3 regions of the Phyllobacterium sp. 01N428 genome follow, and region 1 is predicted to be linked to each of the others. Evidence: riboswitches for the same ligand, from Rfam matches in the RefSeq annotation. Region 1 holds a riboswitch; each other region holds the start of a gene.

Region 1 (6,441 bases):
GTAGGCAGCGGAAAACGCCTTGTCGATCTGCTCGTAGAGTTCGCGCGAAATATCGTAGGAAACGTTGAGGATTTCGCTCGGCTCGTCAGCCGCTTTCACCGCATTAAGGCTGAGGCCGAGCGCCACAGCCGTCAAAACCAATAGTCTTTTCATGGAAAACTCCCGCACAGGCCGGGAGCGAACGCACCGGCAATGATGACCATTGCCACTCTGGTTCAAGATGGGCAATTTTTGCCAGAATGGCCGCAGCACGCCCGACGCGGAAGGACTTTTGTTCTATTGTTAATGCAATAAATGAAACCAAATTCTACAACTATTGTGGCGCGGAGCAACTGCCTGCAGCGCGTCGCTCCGACCGCCGGATATGCCCGCGATTACCAGAAACCGCGATGCTGCCAGCACCAGAGAAAGTCTTCTTCCGTCCAATTGCGATGGCGCTTGGCGGACGCTTCATCGCAGTCGCGCTTCTTGGAGTCGCCGGTATCCAGTTCCAGCGTTTCTGCTGCAAATACGTCACGCCACAAGCGTTCGGCCCGATTGAAAATGCTCGATACTTCACTGTACATCGCGACCTCCGATAATGGTTTCGGTTGCAGAGTGCAGTTGCCTTTTTGGGGTCAACCGATAGCTGATGATGACGGCTTGAAATCATTTGTCAATAATCTCTACCGGTTCAATCGTGTATCAATCGTGTGAAGCTATCTTCGGCAAAGAGGCAAATATCTTAATGAATTCTTATTTTTCAGCGCCTTACACGCCATTTTTAAGCCATTCCTCCGCCGCAAAAAAACTTAAGATTTTTAACACTTCTACACTGGAAAATGGTATGCGACGGACTATGACTGCAGCTGAAACGGTGGTCAGGCAGAGAAAATGATATCGCAAAAAGCCAAATACGCACTGCGGGCTCTTGTCGTGCTCGCCAGGGCGGATGCCGAGAAAGCGCTCTTTATCTCCGACATCGCCGACGAGCAGAACATCCCAAAGAAGTTCCTCGAGCAGATTCTTCTCGACCTGAAGCATCAAGGCATCGTCATGAGCCGTCGCGGCAAGATGGGCGGGTATCTGCTGCTGAAGTCCGCGGAGGACATCACTTTCGGCGAAGTGCTCCGGCTCATCGACGGGCCGATTGCGCCACTCCCCTGCCTCAGCAAGATCGCCTATCGCCGCTGCGAGGATTGCGCCAGCGAAGCGACCTGCGAGATTCGCCATGTCTTCAACGAGGTGGCCAATGTGACGCGGGGCGTCCTCGATAAGACAACCATAGCCGATTGCCTCGTCTACGGCGAAAACCACAACGTCGCAGCCTTGCTTGATAGCTGACAGGCCGAGGCGTTTGCTAGCCAAAAACCGCCTTGCCGATCACCGGCGTTGACGGCACGGCAACATCGCGCGGCTCGAGCATGCCGGCGCGAAATGCGGCGTAGCCGGCCTCCGTCGCCTTGGCGAAGGCACCGGCCATCGCCACCGGATCACCCGCCTTCGCCACGGCCGTGTTGAGCAGAATCGCATCAAAGCCGAGTTCCATCACAGTCGCCGCATGCGACGGACGGCCGAGGCCGGCATCGACAATCAACGGGACATCCGGGAAATGGCCGCGCAGCGAGCGCAGCGCATGCAGGTTGAGCGGGCCCTGCGCCGAGCCGATCGGAGCGCACCATGGCATCAGCACCTCGCAGCCGGCATCGATCAGCCTCCCCGCGACGACCAGGTCGTCGGTCGTATAGGGAAAGACCTTGAATCCCTCGTTGCTGAGGATACCCGCGGCCTCGACCAGGGCGAAAACATCCGGTTGCAGCGTGTCGTGATTGCCGATGACTTCGAGCTTGATCCAATCCGTGGCGAAGAGATCACGCGCCATTTGCGCCGTCAGCACCGCTTCCTTGGCCGAATGGCAGCCGGCCGTATTCGGCAGCACGCGCACGCCGGACGAGCGGATCAACGACCAGAACCTTTCGCCGGAACTGCCACCCGCCGTTTCGCGGCGCAAGGAAACCGTGACGACCCCGGTGCCGGAGGCCATAATAGCGTCGAGCAGAATTGCCGGCGATGGGTATTGCGCGGTTCCGAGCAGCAAATGTGAATGAAGTTCGGTGCCGTAAAGCGTCAGCATGCTCAGCCTCCCTGCCGCGGCGTCAGAATTTCCACGCGGTCCCCCTCCCGGAGCGCGCAACCTGCGCGCTCGGCTGAGCGGACGAGTTCGCCATTCAGCGCTGTCGCCAGCCATTCGCCCTCGAACTCCAGCTCGCTCAGCAGCGCGTTGAGGAATTGCGCCGCGACCTCACGCGTTTCACCATTGACGATGAGTTTCATTGCGCCTTGTTCCTTTCATCAAAAATCATGTCCGCAGCCTGCCGCGCCATGGCGGGAGCAAGCAGGAAACCGTGGCGGAAAAGTCCATTGATGCTGATTGCATTGCCTTTGCGGACGACGCGCGGCAGGTTGTCGGCATAGGCCGGCCGGATACCGGTACCCGTCTCCACGATCTCAGCCTCGCCAAAGGCGGGATGCAGGCTATAGGCAGCATTCAGCAGTTCCATCATCGAGCGCGCCGTGATCGGCCCGGTCGCATCGCTTTCGATCATCGTTGCGCCGACCATGAAGGTCTGTCCTGCCCTTGGCACGATGTAGACGGGAAAGCGGGGATGAATGAGCCGTATCGGCCGCGACAGGGCAACATCCGGCGTGCGCAACAGCAGCATTTCGCCGCGCACGCCGCGAATGTTCTCGTCCTGCGTCGCGCGGCCGACGCATTCTATGGTCCAGTCGAAGCCCGACCGGGCCGACAGATCGGTTTCGAAACAGACACCGCAGGCGGCAAGCTTTGCGGCAAGACCGACCAGCGCATGGCGAGGATCGAGATGCGCTTCGCTGGGGAAATGAAGCCCCTTGCGAAAGCGGCCGGAAAGGTCGGGCTCAAGCGCCGCGATCCCTCCTTCATCGACCATTTCGAAGCCGGACGTGCGCGCGCCGAAGCGGTCGAGTTCCTTATGGTCGCGCGCCGGGGCGAGGACCAGCGTGCCGTTCCGGGTCACGCTGCCGGGCAGTGCTTCCTCCCACCAATCGGCCGCCCCTCGTCCAAGCTCGACGACGGCCTGCTCGGCGCTTTCCCTTTCGCAATAGGGCGCGAGCATGCCGCCGGCATACCAGGATGCAGCCCTTAAGCCTCCGGGCGCTGGATCGACCACGGTCACCTCGATACCGCGCACCATCAGTTCATGCGCGACCGCCAGGCCGGCAACGCCAGCACCTTTGACAAGCACCGCCATGGATCAACCGCCATTTTCCAGCGGCATATAGAGATCGCCGCCCTCGCGGAATTTCGCGGCCATCGCCGCCATGCCTTCCTTCTGCGCCTCCGCCCTGATGTCGTGCGAAATACGCATCGAGCAGAATTTCGGCCCGCACATCGAGCAGAAATGCGCCACCTTGTGCGCTTCTTTCGGAAGGGTCTCATCGTGGTAGAGGCGCGCGGTTTCCGGATCGAGCGACAGGTTGAACTGGTCTTCCCAGCGGAACTCGAAACGCGCCCGCGACAGCGCGTCGTCGCGCAGTTTCGCCGCCGGATGGCCCTTGGCAAGGTCGGCCGCATGGGCGGCGATCTTGTAGGTGATGACGCCGACCTTGACATCGTCCCGATCGGGCAGGCCGAGATGCTCCTTGGGTGTGACATAGCAGAGCATTGCTGTGCCGAACCAGCCGATCATTGCCGCGCCGATGCCCGAGGTGATGTGATCGTAGCCGGGTGCGATATCTGTCGTCAGCGGTCCTAGCGTATAGAATGGAGCCTCGCCGCAATCCGTGAGCTGCTTGTCCATGTTCTCCTTGATCTTGTGCATCGGCACGTGGCCGGGCCCTTCGATCATCACCTGGCAATCCTTGGCCCAGGCGATCCGGGTAAGTTCGCCAAGCGTCTCGAGTTCGGCAAATTGCGCCGCATCGTTGGCATCGGCGATCGACCCAGGCCGCAGCCCGTCGCCCAGGGAGAAGGAGACATCATAGGCGCGGCAAATATCGCAGATTTCCGCGAAATGCTCGTAAAGGAAGCTTTCCCTGTGGTGATGCAGGCACCACTTCGCCATGATCGAACCGCCGCGCGAGACAATGCCGGTCACCCGGTTGACGGTGAGCGGGATGTAATGAAGCCGCACCCCGGCATGGATGGTGAAATAGTCGACGCCCTGTTCCGCCTGTTCGATCAGCGTGTCGCGAAAAATCTCCCAGCTCAGATCCTCGGCGATACCGCCCACCTTTTCCAGCGCCTGATAGAGCGGAACCGTGCCGATCGGCACTGGCGCGTTGCGGATGATCCACTCGCGAATATTGTGAATATTGCGCCCGGTCGAAAGGTCCATGACCGTATCCGCGCCCCAGCGCGTCGCCCAGACCATTTTCTCGACCTCCTCGGCCATCGAAGAGGTGACAGCGGAATTGCCGATATTGGCATTGATCTTGACGAGGAAATTGCGGCCGATGATCATCGGCTCGAGTTCGGGGTGGTTGATATTGGCCGGGATGATCGCCCTGCCCCGCGCGATCTCGTCGCGCACGAATTCGGGCGTCACATAGTCCGGTATCGCCGCTCCGAAGGATTCGCCGTCGCGCACCAACGCGCTCTTGGCCGCCTCGCGGCCAAGGTTTTCGCGAATGGCGACAAACTCCATCTCCGGCGTAACGATGCCTGCCCGCGCATAGGCGAGTTGGGTAACCGCACGCCCATCCCTGGACCTGCTTGGCCTGCTGAGGCCGGAGAAAGCCGGCGTCAGGCGTTCGCCGGTCGCAAAGCCATTATCGGCGGGGAGAACGTGGCGGCCGTCATAAACAATCGTGTCGCCCCTCGCCTCAAGCCAGGCCTCCCGCATGCGTGGCAGGCCCTGCGCAATATCGATCGTCACGAGCGGATCGCTATAGGGGCCGGACGCATCATAGACGGTGACGTTGGGCTCGCCCGCCGTTGGATGCACGGCAATTTCGCGCATCGGTACGCGCAAATCCGCATATATGCGCCCGGGCTTGTAGACCTTGGTCGATGCAGGGAGCGCGCCGGTCGAAACGATTGGAGTAATTGCGGTCATCATCAGGTTCCTTTGCTCCGCGAACGCTCCAAAAACGCCCGCAAGTTCAAATTGCCCGCATGGCGTGATGGCCATGCAGGCGCGAAACCCAGTTCTGTGCCGGAAGGATGAAAGGCTTGTGCGAACTACAACAGGAGATCCCTGGCCCGCGCAGACTTTTGCACCGTCCCTACGCCAGTATGAACTGGATCAGGTTCAACGGGTCACTGCGCTTGCCGATGGCCAGCAGTATCTCAGCCCCTTGTCGGGACCCCCCTGGTGAATATCTCTAAGAGACCCGCCCGCAACGCCGTTGTCAAGCGGGTCAATACGTCAGTTCAGGCGCGCAGCGGCTTCAGGGCCTCTGCCCACTTGGCAAGTTCCGCCAGCATTGTCGCCGCGCTGCCCGTCATCGATTCGGTGGGCTGGAAGACGCCTTCATCATCGATGAACTGCTGATACGAATGCACTGCAACGCCATCGGGAATCGGCATCATGCGCAAGCCCGCAACCAGCCCTTTTACCGACTCGACCGAGCGCAAGCCGCCGGATACGCCGCCATAGCTGACAAATCCGGCCGGTTTGTAATTCCACTCCTTGGACAGGTAAATCAAAGCGTTGATGAGCGATGGGGGAGCAAAATAATCATATTCCGGGGTAACGAAAACGGTTGCGTCTGCCGCATCGACGAGGTTGCTCCAACGCTTGGTATGAGCCTTTTCATACTTCTGCATGCGGGGATGATGCGGTTCATCAAGGAGAGGCAGATTGATCTCGGCAAGGTCGATCAGCGTGGTTTCAAACCGGGCATCCTGGCCGGCAAATTCATGAAACCACTTTGCGACTGCCGGGCCGCCACGACCGGGGCGTGTGCTGGCAATGATAATATTGAGCTTGAGTGCCATATGCTTGTCTCCATGATGCATGACTGAATGCCTGCATGAATAGGCAGGCCGTTGGGCCGCGCAAGGAGGCACTTTCTGGAAACCGCCCAAGCGATGATCCCGGCCGACCATACAGGGCCAGGAAAAACGAAACCCGCCCCGGCAAGGCCGTGCGGGTTTTCTCGCTGTAAAAATGACCGGACGGGCCGGTCACCGACTATCGGTTGAAATCGCCACCGGCATTGCCATTCGGACGCGGCGGGCGTTCCTTCTTCTTCGGCCCCGGCAGGAGACCTTCGCGCTGTGCCTGCTTGCGCGCTGCCTTGCGGGCGCGGCTGACGGCTTCAGCTTTTTCACGGACACGGCGCTCGGACGGCTTTTCGAATGCCTGGCGCGCCTTCATTTCGCGGAAGAGACCCTCCCGCTGCATCTTTTTCTTCAGGACCCGGAGGGCCTGTTCAACATTGTTGTCTCGAACGAGTACTTGCAATCGTTTTCCTTAC
Region 2 (6,441 bases), on a different contig from region 1:
CGCAACCATGCGCTCAAGCTTGGCATCCTTGTACTCGCCGCCATAGGTTGCAAGGATGCGCGGATGCTGTTCGGCACTGAGCTTTGCCAGCCGGTCGTTCTTGCTGACATTGTCGACGGTCACGGGATTGGAGGAGGGGCCAATGGCGTCTTCCTTGGTCACGCTCAGCACCTGGCAACCTGACAAAAAGGCGAGCAGCAGCGTTGCCGACGCAAGATTCCTGCGGCGGGTGGCGGGAGGGAACCATCCGTGGCTCAATTGCAGATCGTGCGGACCCAGAATCATATCCTCGTTGTCATCGCGAAGCAGCAGACTCGCGTACCATCCTTCTTGCTATCCCGATGAACTGTCCTGAGCAAGAATTTCATGGTTTTTTCTTAAGTAAGCCAAGGCGTCGAAAATATGTCAAAGGTCAGAGTCTTTCGCACCGAGGTATTTCCGCAACAGCGATGGTCCCTGTTCGGATAAAAGTTTCTGTGCGGGCCCCTTGGCCGCGATCGTGCCATTGTCGAGAAAGACCAGGGTAGACCCCATGCGCAGCGCATCGTCAGGATGATGGGTGACCATGACCAAGGTCATTGCGGTTTCGCGCTGCAGGGTTTCGACGAGGTCAAGCATTTCACGGCGCAGCGCCGGGCCCAGCGACGCAAAAGCTTCATCGAGCAGAAGTACCGGCCGCTTTCGCACAAGAGCCCGGGCAATGGCGACGCGTTGGCGCTCGCCGCCGGACAAGGCTTCAGGCTTCCTTCGCTCCTTGCCGGCGAGACCGACCTTGCGGATTGCTTCCATGATTGCGGCACGGTCGGCCTCGTCAAGGCGCAAATCCGGCCGACGGCCCAGTCCGACATTGGCCGCGACATCGAGATGAGCAAACAGATTATTCTCCTGAAACACCATTGAGACCGGCCGCTCAGCCGGGGCGGCGCGCGTCATGTCCTTGCCCTCAATGAAAATGCGCCCAGACTTAGCCGGCTCGAAGCCGGCGATGAGGTTGAGCAGCGTCGATTTTCCCGATCCGCTCGGCCCGATGATGGTAACGATGGAGGAAGGCTCGATGACAAGGTCGAAATGCATCGCCATCTCGCCATAATCGAAATCCACCGATTCAAGGCGGATTTCGGCGCCATGCCGCGATCCTTCACTGGAGTGTTCAACCATCGCTACGCACCTCGCGTGTCTTCAGGCGGTTTGCCCCCCTGTCAGCAAAGATCATCAGGAGCAGGCACAGGCAGCCGAGTATCAGGGCGAGACCGGCCGCATCCTGAGTGCGATAGCTGCCCATACGCTGCAACAGGAGGTAGGGCAGCGTCTGGACTGCGTCATTTCCAAAAAGCGCGATCGTTCCGAGATCGCCGAGCGAAAGCGCCATTGCGAATGCAAAGGCAATCCACAAGGGCTGCCGCAATACCGGCCAGTCGATGAGGCGGAGCCGGTTCCATCCCCTGATGCCCAGTTCCGCGCAGAGCCGGTTATGGCGGCTCGCCGCCGTATCCCAGGCCGGTCGCAGAATGCGGTATGCAAATGGAATTGCCATCGCCGCATTGACGCTGACGACCATGACCGGCGCAAGCCTGAACGGATCGACGAAATGGCGCGACAGGATGAACCACCCCGCTCCGATGACGATCGGTGGCACAACCATGATGAGGCTGGCGCCAAGGTCAAGGGCGCGTTCAAAAATGCCGGGCGTTCCGTAACGGCGGCGGTTTGCGATGTCCTCGCGTGCCGTAACGAGGACGAGCGAAATCAGCGTTGCGAGAAGGCCGGCGCCAGCGCCAAGGCCGAGGCTGGTTAGGATTGCCCGCCACACCTGCGTTTCGCCCAGCAGACGCGAAAGATCGGCAGAAAGACCGGAAACCACGGTGCCTGCCATGGGCAAGCCGACGAAGAGCACGCCAACGAGAATGAGAATAGCATCCAACGACCTTGAACCGGCAGAGGACTTATCGAAGCGGCGGGCCGTCGTGCGCAGGCTGAAACCCTCCTCCGTAGGACGGCCAGCGATGCTGAGGAGCAAAAGTACCGCGATTGTTAACGTGAGTTGCAAAAGGGTCAGCGATACGGCGCGCGCGATATCGAAGTCGAAGTGGAGCGCCTGGTAGATCGCCACTTCCAGTGTTGTCGCGCGCGGCCCGCCGCCAAGCGTCAGCACGATGGTGAAGGACGTAATGCACAGCATGAAGATCAGCCCGGCAATGCCGGCAAGATTGCGCCGTATAACCGGCCATTCGATCAGGCGAAACTGCCCCCATGCGCGCATGCCGAGCTGCGCGGAAAGTTTCCAGTAATCTTCCGGAATTGAGTCGAGGCTGGCGTGAATGAACCGCGTTGCCAGCGGCAGGTTGAAGAACACGTGGGCGATCAGAATGCCAGTGAGGCCGTAGATGTTCGGTATGATTTCAGAGCCGGATTGCGCAAGCAGTGCAGCGAGAAGGCCGTTGCGTCCGTAAATGCTGGTGATGCCAAGCACAGCGACAAGCGCGGGCAGGGCTAGGGGCAGGGCGAAAAGGCGCAAGATCATCGGCCGCCCCGGAAAATCAGGATTGGCATGGAGGGCCCGGGCCAGCGGGATGGCAAAGGCGATCGAGAGCAGCATTGAAAGAACGGCCTGCAACAGGGTGAAGCGAGCAACCCTCCACAAATAGCTGTCGAATGTAGCAAAGCCTTCGGCATCGCCACGCAATGCCTCGCTCAGGAGACCGAGCAAGGCTCCGCCCGCAAGGAGGGCGAGAAAGGCCAGGGCGATTGCCCCAGCCCAAGGTTTGAGGGTGGTGTTGGGCGTCAATGCGTTACAGGCTCATCGACGCCAGCCACTCGTCGATCCAGGCCTTGCGGTTCTTGGCCACTTCCTCAGGCGAGAACATCAGGGTCGTTGCGGGCTTGACCAGCCTGTCGAAGGCCGGGTTCAGCGGCGTGCTGGTTTTTGCCGCCGGGAACATCCAGTTGTTTTCCGGGATGGCGTCCTGGAAGGCGGGCGAGGTCATGAAGGCAAGAAATTCCTTGGCCAGCGGGTTCTTCGCACCCGTCGTGGTCTGGCCCGCGACTTCAACCTGCAGATAGTGGCCTTCGGCGAACGACGCGGCCCTGTAGCGCTCGGTCTTCTCGGCGATCTCATGATAGGCAGGAGATGTCGTATAGGAGAGGACAAGCGGGGCTTCACCCTTGGTGAAGAGGCCGTATGCTTCCGACCAACCGGGCGTAACGGTCAAGACGCGGTTCTTGAGCTTGGCCCAAGCTTCCCCCGCCTTGTCGCCATAGACCGATTTTACCCACAGGAGCAGTCCCAGGCCCGGCGTCGAAGTACGCGGGTCCTCGATGACGATCTTCTGTTTCGGATCGCCTTCGACGAGGTCCTTGAGGCTCGCTGGAGGGGTCGTCAGCTTTTCCGTGTCATAAATCACGGCAAAGTAGCCATAGTCGAAGGGTACGAAAATATCGTCCTTGTAGCCACCCGGAATTGCTACTGCCTTCGTATCGATGCCGTGCGGCGCGAAGAGGCCGGTCGCTGCCGCTTCATAGGTGAGATTCGTATCAAGACCGAGAACAATGTCCGCCTTCGTTGCGGCGCCTTCGAGCTTCAACCGGTTAAGAAGGGCAACGCCGTCGGTCACGGCAACGAAGTCGACGGTGCAACCGCACTGTTTTTCGAAAGCCTCCTTAACCTTGGGGCCGGGGCCCCACTCTGCGGTGAAGCTTTCATAGGTATAGACGGTGAGCTTGCCTTCGGCGTTAGCACCCGCCGGGAAAGCGAGTGCCAGCGCACCGATCATGAGTGCAAATTTCAATAATGTCGTTAGCGGCCGCATCGGCGCCTCCTTAGCTTGGTGTTCAAAAGGATTGGTGCGCCGGCTGTGATGCCGCGTCTAATCCCTCCGCCGGTACAAACCGGATCAGGTTCCGCGGGTTGGCAGGTGTTTCACCTTGTGCCTCTCAGCCTGTCATTTCTGGCAGGCACCCCGTTAGAGCGTTGCAAAGATTAAAGAAAAACATTGGTCGGCGCAAGCCGATTGCCCGTCTTGCGTGTGGTTGCGATCGCAATGTCGGGGGCCGGTTAATCCGCGCTGATTAACCCGGATTTGTGTGAAGCCATGCGCCCGCGAATCTGCTAGATTTCCCTTCAGAACAATAAGAAGACTAAGGGGGCAGAAATGTTCGAACTCACGGATGGGGCCATGCTGGTGGTCATAGCCATCGCCACGGCAATCGGGGCCTACATATTCTACGGTATCTCGCTGTTGCAGCTTACAGGGTTTTAGCGTTCGCACGCGTGCCCTTGCCCGGCAGCTTCATGTCACGCTGAACGACGCTATGCGGCGAGGGTGCCGCATGCTATGGCCGCGTCATGAGCAAGTTTGTCATTCTTCTCGGCGGAACCGTCCACGCCAATGATCGCCTCAGGGACCTCGTCGCCGGTGCCCGCGTCCTTGCGGCCGATGGCGGCATAGCACATGCCGAAGCCCTCGGTCTTGAACCCGAGCTTTGGCTCGGCGATTTCGATTCGACCTCGCCCGAATTGGACCGGCGTTATGCGCATGTTCCCCGCTCGGTTTTCCCGGCTGCCAAGGATATGACGGACGGCGAGCTCGCGCTCAACGAAGCCTATCGGCTCGGCGCAACGGAAGTCGTTCTATGCGGGGCGTTCGGCGGTTCGCGCACCGATCAACCGCTCCTGCATCTCACCATGGCGACGGCCCATGCGGCCGAGGGCCGCAAGATAATCCTCTCCAGCGGTGATGAAGAAGCGCATCCGCTGGTCGCAGGTTCCTACAGGTTCGATTTCCCCGAAGATACGCTCTTCAGCATTGTTGCATTTTCGCCATTGCACGGGCTTTTTATCGAAGGCGCTCGCTGGCCGCTGCAAAATATGGAACTTTCTTTCGGTTCATCGCTTACTGTCTCGAATTCGGTACGCGGAACTCTCCGGGTATCGCTCGATTCAGGTAAGGCAATCCTGATTGCTGCCTTGCAACCTGCGTCCGGCTTGTAAAACAAAGCGCTAGATGCAATTGTTGCAGGACAGCATTGGGGACGCAAGCTGTTGAAATTTGGTTCTAACAACGGGAGAGGTCTTCCATGTTGAAAAGTTTGTCCACGATTGCAGTCGCCGGACTCCTGGCGTTTTCGGCCGCCGGGTGCACCACTTCTGATCAGCGCGTCGCCGGCTACGGCGTAGGCGGTGCGGCATTGGGTGCATTGGCTGGTGGTGCAATCAACGGTGGCAAGGGCGCCCTTGCAGGTGCTGCAATCGGCGGTGCCGGTGGTGCTTTGGTTGGTGCTGCCACCAACAACAATAGCAATCGTTATTGCACATACGAGAATCGTTATGGCCAGCGTTATCAGGCCCCGTGCCGATAATCGGTTATTTCTTGCATAAGAGCAGGCCGGGATTTTCCCGGCCTGTTTTTTTGGCCAGGGCGGAGTAGCCCAACGACGCTACTGATCGTAGGTGAGCGTGGCGTAGGCAGACCCTCCCCGGCTTCATACAACCATGATCCTCGGTACACGAGCCGAGAATGTCGACGGAGGGGCTCCGCCATAATTTGTTGGTAAGCGCGGTGGAAAACTTTCTTCTGCCTTATTGGCACAGCAGGGTCCGCCGCATCTGTTTTGGACATGAAAGGATTTGTCATGAAGTTACGTCTGACCGCGATTGCGGTATCCGCGCTGCTGGCCGTCTCTGTTGCCGGTTGCGCAACGAGCGAGCAAAACGTACGTGGAGGGACGGGCGCCCTGATTGGCGGTGGCCTGGGTGCGATTGCCGGCCAGGCGCTGGGGCATGACACAAAGAGCACGGTGGTTGGCGCAGCAGGCGGTGCCTTGCTCGGTGCCGCAATCGGCACCGTAACGACGCCGCAAGGCCAGACGCAGAACCTCTGCCGCTACCAGCGGCGTGACGGCTCGATCTATACCGCGCCTTGCGAAGGTAATGGCGGCGGCGCCTATGGCGGCAGCGGATACTGATTTTCAACGCACAGTCCTACGACAGGCCGGAAAATTCCGGCCTGTTTTATTTGACAGGGGCACGTTTCTCGCCGAAAAGGCCATGCGCCCGGCCACTCCCGGTCTGCCTGTACCGCTGGATTTGATTTCTTCATGGCCCCACCACTGCTTCGTCTCGACCAGATTGCGCTGACATTCGGCGGCACGCCGCTCCTGACCGATGCTGCGCTTTCCGTCAGCGAGGGTGATCGCATTGCCCTGGTTGGACGCAATGGTTCGGGTAAATCGACGCTGTTAAAAATCGCGGCCGGCTTCATTGCGCCGACCGATGGCGAGGTGTTCAAGCATCCGGGCGTGACAGTGCGCTATCTCGCGCAGGCGCCGGACATGGATGGCTTTGCAAATGTCCACGACTATGTGGAAGCTGGGCTCGGACCCGCCGACGACCACTACCGCGTCGGCTATCTGCTGGAACATCTGGGGCTTACCGGCGAAGAAAAG
Region 3 (6,441 bases), on a different contig from region 1:
GCTCATCCTGGCCCTGGCGTTCGTCGCCGCGCTTGGGCCGGGCATTGAGAATGCCGTTATCGCCATAGCGATAACCTCGTGGCCGCCCTATGCCCGCATTGCCCGCGCCGAGACGCTGACGGTGCGCAACTCCGATTACATCGCCGCCGTACGGCTGATGGGCGCATCGCCGACCCGCATCGTGCTGCGTCACATCATGCCGCTCTGCCTGTCGTCGCTGATTGTCCGTGTAACGCTCGATATGGCAGGTATCATCCTGACCGCAGCTGGCCTCGGCTTTCTTGGGCTCGGTGCACAGCCACCCTTGCCCGAGTGGGGTGCCATGATCGCATCGGGAAGACGTTTCATCATGGACCAATGGTGGGTCGCCGCCATGCCGGGCTTTGCCATCCTCATCGTCAGCCTTGGTTTCAATCTTCTTGGCGACGGGCTGCGCGACGCGCTTGATCCGCGAGGCAACAACCAATGAGCACGATGCTGACGGTTGACGACCTCCGCGTCACATTTCCGACCCGCACGGGCGCCGTCAACGCGGTGCGCGGCGTGTCCTTCACGCTGGGGCGCGAACGCCTCGGCATTGTCGGTGAATCGGGCTCCGGCAAGTCGCAGACCGGCCGCGCCATCATGGGCCTCACCCCGCCGCATGCAACCATCACCGCAAAGACCCTGAACTTCGACGGTATCGATCTGCTGGAGACGTCCGTCAAGGAACGGCGGGCGCTGCGCGGCAATCGCATCTCCATGATCCTGCAGGATCCGAAATATTCGCTCAATCCGGTCATGAGCATCGGCAGGCAAATCGTCGAAACGCTCCGGACCCACGAGAAGGTCAGCAAGCGCGAGGCGCGCAGACGCGCGCTCGATATGCTGGCCGCGGTCCAAATACGCGATCCCGAGCGCGTCTACGATCTCCATCCGCACGAAGTATCGGGCGGCATGGGGCAACGCGCGATGATCGCGATGATGCTGATCACCGGACCGGAACTGCTGATTGCGGACGAGCCGACCTCCGCGCTCGATGTTACGGTCCAGCTCGACGTGCTCGGCATTCTCGACAATCTGGTGCGCGACAGGGGCATGGGCCTCATTTTCATCTCGCACGATCTGCGGCTGGTTTCGTCGTTCTGCGACAGGGTCATCGTCATGTATGCTGGCCGCATCGTCGAAGAAATTGCCGCGACGGACCTGCGTAATGCCAAGCACCCCTATACGCAGGGACTGCTGAACTGCATGCCTGAAATAGGTGCCGACCGGCATCCACTGCCGACGCTCGACCGCAAACCGGAGTGGGCAGCATGACGCCGGCGCTGAAGATCGACAATCTCGAAGTGACGTTCAATCGCTTTCGCGCGCTGCGCGGCGTCAGCCTCGAGGTGGTGCCCGGCGAGTCCTTCGGTCTCGTCGGCGAATCCGGTTCGGGCAAATCGACGTTGTTGCGCGCCGTGGCGGGTCTGGCACCCGTGACCGCGGGGACGATCGAGGTCAATGGCAATTTGCTCGGCGCATCGCGCACAAAGGCCTTTTACCGCGAAGTGCAAATGGTGTTCCAGGACCCCTATGGTTCGCTGCATCCGCGCCAGACCGTGGACCGATTGCTCCTTGAGCCGCTCGCCGTACATGGGTTCGGCGATATCGAGCGGCGCATCTTGCGGGCGCTTGACGAGGTCGGGCTCGGTTCCAGTTTTCGCTTCCGCTACTCGCATCAGCTGTCGGGCGGCCAGCGCCAGCGTGTCGCCATCGCCCGCGCCCTGATTCTCGAACCATCGATCCTGTTGCTGGACGAGCCAACCTCTGCGCTCGACGCATCGGTGCAGGCGGAGGTGCTGAATCTTCTCGAGCAGATCCGCCGCGACCGCAAGCTGACATTCGTCATGGTCAGCCATGATCTCGCAGTCGTAACGCACATGTGCGACCGGCTGATGGTAATGCAACATGGCGCAGAGGTCGAACGGCTCACCGCGTCGGAACTTGCCCGGCGCCATGTAACGCAGGACTACACGCGCAACCTCCTTGTCGCGAGCCAGGGTTTTGTCCGCCCTGTCGTTCAAAACGCCTAATGCAGCTTCATCAAACATTTACCATTTGCAGACGCATTTCTTCACCGACGCCCGTTCCAGGGCAGATCGTGAAAATCTGAACGAATTTCATAAGCCGTCATTTACGCCGGACAACTGATGGTTGCGCTCATCGACTGGAGTGGGGCCATGAACTATCTACGTCAATTCATAAAAGACCGCCGCGGCGCAACCGCGATCACATTCGGTTTGCTGCTTGTACCGCTCCTGGGGTTTGCCGGGCTCGCCGTGGATTATAGCCGCGCCAGCAATGACCGTTCGCGGCTGCAGAATGCGGCCGACGCTGCGGCGCTTGCGGCAGCCTCGGTTTTCACCGGGTCCAACAAAGCGGCCGCCGAGGCGAGGGCACGTGCCTTCCTCCAGGCCAATCTCGGCCTGCGCGCCGAAGATATCAATTTGAACTTCAGTACCGAAAATCAAAAGGTTTCCATCACCCTTGGCGGCCAGACCAGCACCCTGTTCATGCATGTTCTCAACAAGGACAACATGCCGATCAACGTCAACGCCACGGCGCTGGCGCCATTGAAGCCGACGACGGCCAAGATCACGATCGACAAGGTTACGGGCTACTGGTTCAAGAAAGTTTCCATCATCGTCGTGCGCAATGGCAAGGACGTTGTTGTCGGCACCATCAAATACACCGCGACCGACCATAACCTCTACAACGGTAACGGCGGCGGTAAAACAGACCCGGATATCAATGTTCCGATCACATTCGATCTCGGTGACTACACCAAGCTGTACCTAAAGATGGAAATCAAAAATGACGGTTGCGATGTCGGCTACAAGGACAAGAACGCCGGAAAATCGCGATACGTCGACTGCATTGCCACAAATGAGTCGGGCTATTCGAAATACAATTCCACGCTAAAAACCGACGACCCGAACACGGTCAACCATCTGTTCGTCGATGGCGTCCAACTGCCATTGGGATCCAAGCCGCCACTGGACGACCTGATGAATTGTGACAACACGCCCCATAGCCATGCGTGGGAAGACGGCGGCGGCTGGGCCAACCAGGACTTCTACTACAAGATCACGGCCGCCTGTAAATCGGTCGATGGCGAGAACGTCCGCCTGACCCACTAGGACCTGACGCGGCGCGATTGACTTTGATCTCGCGCCGCTCCATCATCGCTTCATTCCGAGGGGGGCACTGTACAGTGCTGAGATAGCGTCGAGCTGGACCCTTGAACCTGATCCGGGTCATGCCGGCGTAGGAACGGGAATTGAGCATAGTTCGCGCCTTTTCAGCTTCACCTTCGCGCATGACCGGATCTTCAAAAGCAATGGAGTCCAGAGCGTGCCATACATCCTGACATTTGAACTGCGGCGGTAGCTGCCAACCATGCGCCTCGTTATTCGCATGGTCGCGGCGCTTGCCGCCGTCGCTGCTTGCTGGCAAGTGGCGGTCTGGCTGTTCCAGCCTCCGCGATTCATTCTGCCTGGGCCAATTGCGGTGGTGTCGGCACTGGTCGAACAGCGGCAATATCTTGGCGTCAACGCATCGATCACGCTCATCGAGATCCTGCTTGGACTGGCATTCGGCGCGCTCGCCGGCATTGTCATCGCGCTGCTCGTCGCCGCCATTCCTGCCTTCCGCCATGTCGTCTGGCCGCTCCTTCTTGTCTTGCAGGCACTCCCGGTGTTTGCCATCGCGCCGCTGCTTGTTCTGTGGTTCGGCTTTGGACTTGCCTCCAAGGTGGTGATGGCAAGCCTCATCATCTTCTTTCCCGTGGCGTCGGCCTTTGCCGATGGCCTGCAGCGGACCAACCGCGACCTGCTCGATGCGGCTTCGCTCACGCAAGCGACGCCGCTCGCAACGCTTGTTCTCGTTCGGGTTCCGAGCGCCTTGCCCTCGCTCGGATCGGGCCTGCGCGTCGCCGCCGTCTTTGCCCCGATCGGCGCCGTGATTGGCGAATGGGTCGGCTCGTCGCGCGGGCTCGGTTTTGTCATGCTCCAAGCCAATGCCCGCATGCAGACCGAAACCATGTTCGCGGCACTGATGATCCTCGCCGCCCTCACCGTGATCCTGCGCTTTCTCGTCGACGCCCTGACGCGCCGCCTTACCCCTTGGGCGCCGGAAACATGACCTCTCCCTCATCGATGCAACAAAGGACAACCGATGTTCCGCATACGCTCATTGATCCTCACCATATGCCTTGCGCTCTGCGCCGCAACCGCACCTGCCAGAGCCGCCGACAAGTTGACGGTTCTGCTCGAATGGTTCGTCAATCCGGACCACGCCCCTCTTGTCATCGCCCGCGAGAAGGGATTCTTCGCCGATGCAGGTCTTGATGTGAATCTGATGCCGCCAGCAGACCCGGCCGCGCCGCCACGCCTTATCGCGGCAAAGCAGGCCGACATCGCCATTCACTACCAGCCCAATCTCTATCTCGACCATGACGCCGGCCTGCCGCTGGTGCGCTTCGGGACGCTGGTGGAAACACCACTCAACACGGTGATGACACTGGCCGATGGTCCGATCAAAAGCCTCAAGGATTTGAAGGGCAAGAAAGTCGGCTTCTCGGTCGCCGGGTTTGAGGACGCGATGCTCGGCGCAATGCTCAAGTCCGAAGGCATGTCCATCAAGGATGTAGAACTGATCAACGTCAATTTCGCCCTCTCGGCCTCGCTGATCGCGGGACAGGTCGATGCGACTGTCGGAGCCTACCGCAACTTCGAACTGACCCAGATGACACAGGAGGGTCATAGCGGCCGCGCCTTCTTTCCCGAGGAGCACGGCGTGCCGGTCTATGACGAACTCATCTTCGTCACAAACCGGGATCTCGTCACCGACAATCGCCTGCCCCGCTTTCTTGGCGCTGTCGAAAAGGGGGCGATCTATCTGACCAATCACCCGGACGAGAGCTGGCAGATTTTCATCAAGGCCTATCCGGATCTCGACAATCCGCTGAACAGGCAAGCGTGGACGGACACGCTTCCACGCTTCGCCAAACGGCCGGCGGCTCTCGATCGCAGCCGCTACGAACGCCTCGGTGTCTTCCTGCACGAAGCAGGGCTTATCAAATCGATCCCCGCCGTCGGCGATCTCGCCGTCGAACTCTCCCAACCTCCTTCGCTCTAATGAAAGAGAAGATCATGCCAAAAGTAGATTTCCGGCTGAATGCCATTGTTGATGTCGACGCCATCGGCGGCGGGCAAGACCTTGGTGCTCTGGCGCTCGCTGCGGCGCGAGGCGGCGCCACGATCATCCAGTATCGCGACAAGAATTCGCCAACACGAAAGATGGTGGAACGTGCCAATGCGATCAGGGCAGCGCTGGGCGGCAGCGGCGTTCCTTTCGTCGTCAACGACCGGGTCGACGTGGCGCTTGCCACGGGTGCCGACGGGGTCCATGTCGGGCGCGAGGACATGCTGGTCGCCGACGTCCGTCGTCTGCTTGGCCCGGATGCGATCATCGGTTTGACGGTGAAGAACGAATCCGATGCCGAAGCCGCCATCGCTGGCGATATCGACTATGCTTGCATCGGCGGGTTGTTCGAAACGCCGGCCAAGCACAATCCCGACGGTCCCATCGGCTTTGACGGCTATCAACGTCTGGCGCAGATCATTCGGGCGAAGAAGCCCGACCTGCCGATCGGCGCTATTGCCGGCCTCGATCTCGCGCGCACCGCACCGGCCATCGAAGCCGGGGCCGATGGCATAGCGGTCATTTCGGCGATTTTCCGGCAGGTGGACCCGAAAGCTGCTGCGCAAGTACTGCGCGAGGCCGTGGACAAAGCGCTCGAGGCGCGGCGATGACCGCGATCGCATTGACCATCGCCGGCTCGGACAGCGGCGGCGGCGCGGGTATCCAGGCGGATCTGAAAACCTTCTCGGCGCTTGGCGTCTATGGGGCGAGCGTCATCACAGCCATCACCGCCCAGAACACAAAGGGCGTGACAGCAATCGAAAATCTCTCGCCTTCGATCATAAGCGCCCAGATCGACGCCGTTCTGTCAGATATTGACGTCGCCGCGATCAAGATCGGCATGGTCTCCGCAGTGGCAGCGATCGAGAGCATTGCCAATGGCCTGCGTGGCTGGGACCGGGCGCTCGTTATCGACCCGGTCATGGTCGCGACCTCAGGTGATCAGCTACTCGACCCCGGAGCCATCGATGCGTTGCGGCAGGTGCTTCTCCCCAACGCAGTCCTCGTTACACCCAACCTTGCGGAAGCGGCCCTGCTGACCGGGCGGCCCATCGCAGGCGATGCGGCCGAAATGGTGCGCCAGGCCGAGCTTCTGCTGGCTTTCGGTCCTTCAGCAGTCTTGATCAAGGGCGGCCATGGCAGCGGAGCGGAGAGCAGCGATCTTCTGTGCGACGGAAAAACGCAAGAATGGTTTTCGAGCCCCCGCATCGC

What was found. A riboswitch is a leader RNA that binds a small molecule or an ion and turns the genes downstream of it on or off. The one in region 1 is predicted to bind thiamine pyrophosphate.
Region 2: linked by a shared signal. The riboswitch ahead of thiB (thiamine ABC transporter substrate binding subunit) and the one ahead of thiC (phosphomethylpyrimidine synthase ThiC) in region 1 are both predicted to bind thiamine pyrophosphate.
Region 3: linked by a shared signal. The riboswitch ahead of AC1DNI_RS02845 (ABC transporter permease) and the one ahead of thiC (phosphomethylpyrimidine synthase ThiC) in region 1 are both predicted to bind thiamine pyrophosphate.

The regions. Positions count from the first base shown of each region.
Region 1 is NZ_JBFTRH010000002.1:174,551-180,991, forward strand. It holds gene AC1DNI_RS08875 (sulfate ABC transporter substrate-binding protein) at 1-153, opposite strand, end outside; gene AC1DNI_RS08880 (hypothetical protein) at 375-566, opposite strand; gene AC1DNI_RS08885 (RrF2 family transcriptional regulator) at 874-1,323, shown strand; gene AC1DNI_RS08890 (thiazole synthase) at 1,340-2,113, opposite strand; gene thiS (sulfur carrier protein ThiS) at 2,116-2,313, opposite strand; gene thiO (glycine oxidase ThiO) at 2,310-3,269, opposite strand; gene thiC (phosphomethylpyrimidine synthase ThiC) at 3,273-5,075, opposite strand; TPP riboswitch at 5,224-5,342, opposite strand; gene AC1DNI_RS08910 (NADPH-dependent FMN reductase) at 5,393-5,959, opposite strand; gene rpsU (30S ribosomal protein S21) at 6,156-6,428, opposite strand.
Region 2 is NZ_JBFTRH010000006.1:72,137-78,577, forward strand. It holds gene AC1DNI_RS15490 (M48 family metalloprotease) at 1-285, opposite strand, end outside; gene thiQ (thiamine ABC transporter ATP-binding protein) at 406-1,158, opposite strand; gene thiP (thiamine/thiamine pyrophosphate ABC transporter permease) at 1,151-2,785, opposite strand; gene thiB (thiamine ABC transporter substrate binding subunit) at 2,790-3,806, opposite strand; TPP riboswitch at 3,851-3,969, opposite strand; gene AC1DNI_RS15510 (thiamine diphosphokinase) at 4,343-4,987, shown strand; gene AC1DNI_RS15515 (hypothetical protein) at 5,074-5,355, shown strand; gene AC1DNI_RS15520 (glycine zipper 2TM domain-containing protein) at 5,629-5,961, shown strand; gene AC1DNI_RS15525 (ABC-F family ATP-binding cassette domain-containing protein) at 6,094-6,441, shown strand, end outside.
Region 3 is NZ_JBFTRH010000001.1:602,592-609,032, forward strand. It holds gene nikC (nickel transporter permease) at 1-469, shown strand, start outside; gene AC1DNI_RS02830 (ABC transporter ATP-binding protein) at 466-1,299, shown strand; gene AC1DNI_RS02835 (ABC transporter ATP-binding protein) at 1,296-2,057, shown strand; gene AC1DNI_RS02840 (TadE/TadG family type IV pilus assembly protein) at 2,205-3,164, shown strand; TPP riboswitch at 3,213-3,315, shown strand; gene AC1DNI_RS02845 (ABC transporter permease) at 3,424-4,167, shown strand; gene AC1DNI_RS02850 (ABC transporter substrate-binding protein) at 4,201-5,163, shown strand; gene thiE (thiamine phosphate synthase) at 5,178-5,840, shown strand; gene thiD (bifunctional hydroxymethylpyrimidine kinase/phosphomethylpyrimidine kinase) at 5,837-6,441, shown strand, end outside.